DNA from 3 places in the Halomonas sediminis genome. Region 2 is predicted to be linked to each of the others. Evidence: predicted binding sites of a transcription regulator. Region 2 holds the regulator's gene; each other region holds the start of a gene.
The links. Region 2 encodes LexA, which represses DNA repair genes until DNA is damaged. Its sites were predicted from a motif close to TACTGTNTANNTANACAGTA; they were not measured.
Positions count from the first base shown of each region.

Region 1: the regulator LexA is predicted to act here: its motif matches at 1,096-1,115, upstream of recN (DNA repair protein RecN).
Region 3: the regulator LexA is predicted to act here: its motif matches at 880-899, upstream of LG290_RS03370 (LexA family protein).

Region 1 is NZ_CP085246.1:3,129,526-3,131,764, reverse strand. It holds gene recN (DNA repair protein RecN) at 1-1,046, opposite strand, end outside; gene grpE (nucleotide exchange factor GrpE) at 1,256-1,891, shown strand; gene dnaK (molecular chaperone DnaK) at 2,030-2,239, shown strand, end outside.
Region 2 is NZ_CP085246.1:1,433,940-1,436,178, reverse strand. It holds gene LG290_RS06900 (TetR/AcrR family transcriptional regulator) at 1-340, opposite strand, end outside; gene lexA (transcriptional repressor LexA) at 536-1,213, shown strand; gene LG290_RS06890 (energy-coupling factor ABC transporter permease) at 1,257-1,928, opposite strand; gene purU (formyltetrahydrofolate deformylase) at 1,949-2,239, opposite strand, start outside.
Region 3 is NZ_CP085246.1:694,965-697,203, reverse strand. It holds gene ccmB (heme exporter protein CcmB) at 1-60, opposite strand, end outside; gene ccmA (cytochrome c biogenesis heme-transporting ATPase CcmA) at 116-760, opposite strand; gene LG290_RS03370 (LexA family protein) at 1,009-1,359, shown strand; gene LG290_RS03365 (IMPACT family protein) at 1,359-1,988, shown strand; gene LG290_RS03360 (sodium ion-translocating decarboxylase subunit beta) at 2,066-2,239, opposite strand, start outside.

The DNA of each region.
Region 1 (2,239 bases), 1.7 Mb from region 2:
ATTTCAGCGCCCAATGCTTCCAGGTCTTGTTCACCGCTATCGAGTTGATGGTATTCCGTCTTTAGCTGAGCGTGCAGCGTACAGAGTTCTTCCGGCGCCACATGATGCTTGCGTGCGATGCGATGAATATCGCCAAGCCGCTCTTCCACCCAGGCCAGGCGTTCGGGGTCGAGCTCGGTGGCGGCGGCCAGTTGGTTAAGCTCGCTGGTGGCCTCCTCCACCTGAATGCGGGCATCACGCAGCATGGCGAGAGTATTGGCCAGCGTGCCCTTGTCGGCGCCGGGCAAGGCACTTAAATGCGTGAAGGCCTGGTTAAGCAAGAATAGCGCGCCGCCTTCTTCGCCGGCACAGCAATCCGCGGCAAGCTGCGTTTCGCGTAAGGTCTCTTCGGCATGCGCCAAGGTGTGCTGCTCTTCTTCAAGTAGGTCCAATTCACCGCTTGCCAGGGCCAGTTGATCGAGTTCTTCGACCTGATAGCGCAGTAGCTGACGTTTGGCTTCCAGCTCACCGTCGTCCTGAGTAAGGCGTTTGAGCCTTCGCCGCGCAGCTTGCCATTGACGGTAGGTTTCGGTGAGTTGGTCAACGTCCTTGCCCAAACCTGCGTAGTCGTCGAGCAGTGTCAGGTGGGTATCTTCACGTAACAACGCCTGATGCGCGTGCTGGCCATGTACCTGGACCAAACATTCGCCGAGTGCCTTGAGGTCGCTGATAGTGGCGGGCTGGCCGTTGATCCAGGCCTTCGAGCGGCCATTGGCGGTTACCGCACGGCGCAGCAGGCAATCATCCGTGGGCAGCTCGCGGGTTTCCAGCCATGCCTGTGCCGCAGGCAGATGAGCAATGTCAAAGCGTGCGCTGATATCCGTCCGGGGGCAGTCATGACGCACGCTGCCGGCATCGGCGCGCTCACCCAGGCATAGCCCCAAGGCACCCAGCAGAATGGATTTCCCTGCGCCGGTTTCGCCGGTAATGGCTGTCATGCCGCTCATGAAGTCGAGTTCAAGGCGGTCGACGATGGCGTAATCCTGAATGGCAAGCTGCGTGAGCATGTTTCCTCCTGGCACCGAGTCTGATAGAGCAGCTGGATAGGTATACATGAATTGTTGATTTATACAGTAGCCGAAAAGTCGCTGCAACGCCCTCTTGACTTCAAGCGCATGGCCCCCATATAGCCCCGCACACGATAATTTCTAGACAGTTGCTCGCGATGCCAGGGTTTATGTCGGCACGGTGTCACTCAAATTTTCAGGAGACTCGCATGGCTAAAGATCCACAGACCCCCCTTGATGAAGAGCTGAAGCGGCGCGATGAAAAGCCGGAAACCCCCGAACAGGAAGCCGAAGAGCGCCTAGTGGAAGGGGAGCTTGAAGGCTTGATTGAAGATGAAGAGCCGCTGGTGGAGCCGGCCTCGGGCAGCGAAGCGGAAGCCGATGTGTTGGCGGCCCGTGTGCAAGAGCTGGAACAGAGTCTGGAGCAGGCCAATGACCAGGTCTTGCGTGCCGCTGCCGAGGCTCAGAACGTACGTCGACGTGCCGAGCAGGAAGCCGAAAAAGTGCGCAAGTTCGCCTTGGAACGCTTCGTGAAAGAACTGTTGCCGGTGGTCGATAGCCTGGAAAAAGCCCTGGAATCCATGGGCGAGGATGCTTCCGAAGTTCACCGCGAAGGCGTGGCGATGACGCTGAAGATGCAGCTGGACGTACTGGGCAAGTTCGGCGTGGAAAGCATCGAGCCGCAAGGTGAGCCGTTCGACCCCCAGGTGCATGAAGCCATAGCCATGGTGCCTAACCCTGAGCTTGAGCCCAATACTGTGATGGAAGTGATGCAGAAGGGCTATCTGCTCAATGGACGCCTGGTTCGTCCTGCCATGGTAGTGGTCAGCCAGAAGGCCGGTTAAGTCGCAGGGCAGATGCTCAATCGGTAAAAAAGCCCTTGAAAAGCTGCCGGCGGCCCCCAAATAGAGGGGCAACCCGCGGTAAATGCCGCACTTAACATCTTTGTATTTTTTGTCACAACTAATTTTGAGGTTTTCGCTATGGGACGCATCATTGGTATCGACCTGGGCACCACTAACTCCTGTGTTGCTGTGCTTGACGGCGACAGCGCCAAGGTCATCGAAAACGCTGAAGGCGGTCGCACGACGCCTTCCATCATTGCTTACACCGATGAGGGTGAAATCCTGGTGGGCCAGGCGGCCAAGCGCCAGGCGGTCACCAATCCGGAAAATACCCTCTACGCCATCAAG
Region 2 (2,239 bases):
ACAAACGCATGAATACTTGGAGACTGTTGCGTTCGGCAGGCACCGCCAGCACCGTCGTCGCCATGGTTTCCAGAAGTTCGTCGAGTGGAATGACCTTGCCGGCGTGATGCGCTTCAAGCTCGTCCAGAGCGGTATGAAAGCGTTGCGTAAAAGGATCCAGGTAGCGCGCAAAAACCGCCTGAATCAGAGCCTTCTTGGAGCCGAAGTGATAGTTGACCGCCGCCAGGTTGACCCGCGCCTTGCTGGTGATGGTGCGCAGCGATGTTTCAGCAAAGCCACGCTCGGCAAACAACACTTCCGCTGTATCCAGAATACGCGTGACAGTATCAGACTGGGCCATACGGCGCTCTCCGGAAAACGTGTGTTTAAAACGAAAACAAATATTACGTCATAGACCGTGGGGGCTCAACGCCTGAATGTTGGTTGGCAGCCCAGGCGAGCCGCCATATACTGGATGAAGTAACATGCTGTATGCTTAACCACCTAATGATTCACCACTATCAGCCGTGACTTTTGACGATTTCTGGAGCTTGCCATGTCCCGCCCTTTAACGGCTCGCCAACAACATGTCTACGACTTCATCGTAAAGACCATGAATGAGCTGGGTTATCCGCCGACCCGGGCGGAAATCGCCAAAGCGCTTGGCTTTCGCTCGCCCAATGCTGCCGAAGAACACTTGCGCGCACTTGAGCGCAAGGGAGCTATCCGCATCATCCGTAATACCTCGCGTGGCATTCGCCTACCCGCTCAGGTACCCATGGAAAATGTCGAGTCGCCTTCTTCCGAACCGGCTTTCCCGGAACCTGCTGCCTTCCAAGGGCTGCCGGTAATCGGAGAAGTCGCCGCTGGCAACCCCATACTGGCCACCGAGCACATCGACCGTTACTGCCCCCTACCGGCGGAATACTTCACACCCAAGGCGGACTACCTGCTCCGTGTTCGTGGGCTATCAATGAAGGATGCGGGCATCCTGGAAGGCGACCTTCTGGCGGTACATCGCACCGAACGTGTGCGCAATGGCCAGATCGTCGTCGCAAGACTGGAAGAGGAAGTGACGGTAAAGCGCTTTCATCGACAAGGCCATAAAGTCACATTAACCGCTGAAAACCCTGATTTTTTGCCTATCGATATCGACTTGCGCCATCAACCCCTCGAAATCGAGGGCGTGGGTGTCGGCGTCATTCGGGGCGGCAACGGGCAAGCGCTGGGTTAACCAGTCGGCATTATTCGTGCCTATCTATATTATTCGTGCCTATCTATTTAGTATCTATATAGCGGTGGCCATTCAAGGTGGCCACCCACTCCGGATGATAGACCAGCAGAATGCTCATCAGCATGCCGGTGATAAACGCTTCCGATGGCATAAGTAAAGGCAGGAATCGAGCATATTCCTGAGCCAGATACACTGCTTCCCGGTCCACGCCTCCCAGCAAAACCAACCCCACCGCCGCAAAACCTCCCGCCAAGGTAGCCATTGCCGAGCCGAAAAAGCCGCAGATAAAAAGAAACACCATCAGATTATCAGGCAAACGTCGGTCCACGAGTCGCCATATCAGCACGATCACCAGCGCTGGAACGATACCTGTGACCAGGATATTGACTCCTAGCAGCGACCACTCATTGCGCCCCACTAGTACCATGGCAACATTGACCAAAGTGTTGCTCAGCAGTGCCAAGGGCGCCTTGAATACCAAGGTCATCAGGGCGGTGAAAGTAAGATGCAGTACCAACCAATCCACCGCCTGGGCACGCAGCTGCCACATCAATAAAATCGCCACCGTTGCCGCAAGCCAGCGATGCTGCAATGCCGTGTCAGCCAGTAGAGCTCGCCAAGGGCGTTGCCACAGTGCCAGCCCGAGTGTCACTGCTGAGCCCAGGGCACATAGCAGCACTACCCAAAAATCCAGTACGGCTTCGGAAAACGACATGGTGATTACTTCCGTCAGGTTCAGCTGAACACGACTGTCTTGTTGCCGTGAATCAGCACACGATCTTCCAAGTGCCAACGCAACCCACGAGCCAGCACGGCTTTTTCCACATCGCGTCCAAAGCGCACCAGGTCGGTCGGGGTATGGCAGTGACTCACCCGATGGATGTCTTGCTCGATGATCGGGCCTGCATCCAGCTCTTGGGTAACATAATGGCAAGTGGCGCCGATCAGTTTTACTCCGCGTTCAAACGCCTGATGATAGGGTTTGGCTCCGGCAAACGAGGGCAGGAAACTATGGTGAATATTGAT
Region 3 (2,239 bases), 740 kb from region 2:
GCCTCGCCGTCGCAACATCAACGTCAGGTCACGCTTTAGGGTCGCTGTAATAGCGACCATGAGATTACCGCCGGGTTCCCCAAGCGCCACGCCAGCAGAGGCCACGGGAGCTGTATCAGATACCTGCAAGGTTATCTCCTTGGCCCAGCTGAATGCGCCTTAATGCTGTGGATGCCGCCAACTCATGATGGGTGGTGACCACAACACTGCCCCCGGCCCGCGCATGAGCCACAAGCCGCGCTTCGAGTGCTGCGACACCATCTCGGTCAATGGCGGTAAACGGCTCATCCAGCACCCAAAGGGCACGCGGGGTCAGTTCCAGCCGCGCCAAGGCGACGCGACGTTGCTGGCCGGCGGAAAGCTGGCCTGCCGGCAAGTCTTCGAACCCGGCGAGCCCAACGCTTTCCAGTGCAGCGAAGCGAGCCGTTTCATTGCCGGTCTCGCCACTCAACGCCTGGTACCACTTCAGGTTTTCCAAGGGGGTCAGGCCCGCCTTGACCCCAGGGGCATGCCCCAGATACAGCAGGTTGGCCAGAAAATGCTCGCGCGCCTGGCGCATGGGGGTGTCGTTCCAGAAGAGCTCGCCCTCGTACTCCGCCAGCTGGCCGGAAAGGATTTTCAACAGCGTGGTTTTACCACTCCCATTAGGCCCCTCGATTCGAACGATTTCACCGCCGCGCACCTCCAGGTCGAGACCTTGGAAAAGCCAGCGATCATCGCGCTCACAGGCTAGGTTTCGGGCGTGTAGCCGCAGGCTCAAAGGGACTCTCCCAGCATATTGAATTCGAGCCAGACTTTACACGGAAAGGTGGTTTGTCGCTAGTCGAGCCCTGCGGCGCCGGGTCGCATGGAAAGCCAAACGTTGATAGTCGTCGCTGGCACTGTAATTAAAGACAGGCCTATACTGGCAATCACTGTATAAAAAGACATATTCAAGAGAATCTACGTATGGAAACTCCCACCATGGATGACAGCCCATCGCTTTGCGCTACCGCCAGGAGCTCCCTGATGCTGCCCTCTTCCGCCGCACCCTCTCCTCGCATGATTCCCCCCACTCACGGTCGAGTCATGCGCCGCAATACCTATGCCGTGAAAATTCGCGGTAATGCCCTGCATGATTGCAACCTTTTCGATGGCGATGTCATCATTATCCGGCGTTTCCAGAATGACGCCGATGAAGAAACGCTTACCGCAGAGATCAATCAACAGGAAATCACCTTGAAAAAGCTCTCGATCAACCGGCTTGGGGTTCATTTGCTCCCCGCCGACACCCTGCAGCCCGCCATGTTCCTGCATAATCGTGATATTCAAGTACTGGGCCTGGTCATGGGCATTAATCACCGTGTCACGGCGCACTGATGCGCTTCCTCGTTCCCCATCTTTCTCCTGGGACATGGCACAGTGCCGATATCGAGGTAGAAAAAAGCCGCTTTATTACCTGGGTAACTCATGCGCCTTCTCCCGCCGAGCCCCAGGTACTGCTCAGGGCGGCCTGCACTGCTCACCCCAATGCCAGCCATCATTGCAGCGCCTTTATCGCAGGCCCGCCCGGTGAGCAGAACCACATCGGCTTTTCCGATGACGGTGAACCGGGCGGCACCGCTGGACGCCCCATGTTTCAGGTACTGGAAGGCAGTAGCCTGGGACAAGTCGGCTGCGTGGTGACTCGCTACTTCGGCGGCACCAAGCTGGGAACCGGTGGGCTGGCCCGCGCCTACGCCCAGGCAGTCAGCGCAGCCCTTGTCGACTTGCCCACTAAGGAACTGGTGGAGCGCCGCCGTTATGGCTTGCAACTGCCCTTTGCCGGCGAAGCCGAGGCGCGAGCCTGGCTAGCTGAGCAGGCCATTCCTATCACTGAGGTTTCTTATGATGCTCAAGGCGCCTATCTGACCATTGGCTGGCCAAGCGACCACCCTCTGGATCTCTCGCCTTTGGAAAATCGCTTGAAATCGTCACTCAGCTACCAGGATCTCGACACCAAAAAATAACGCGGCATGCCCTGGCATGCCGCGTTATTTATATTCTTACCAGTGATACGTTCAAGCCAAGTGGCTTTCTCAAGTACTTATCCCAAGTACTTGATCATCACCCCGGCGGCCACCGCCGAGCCGATGACCCCGGCCACGTTGGGGCCCATCGCATGCATCAGCAGGAAATTGTGCGGATTGGACTCCAACCCCACCTTGTTGGCTACCCGCGCCGCCATGGGCACCGCCGAGACACCGGCGGCACCGATTAA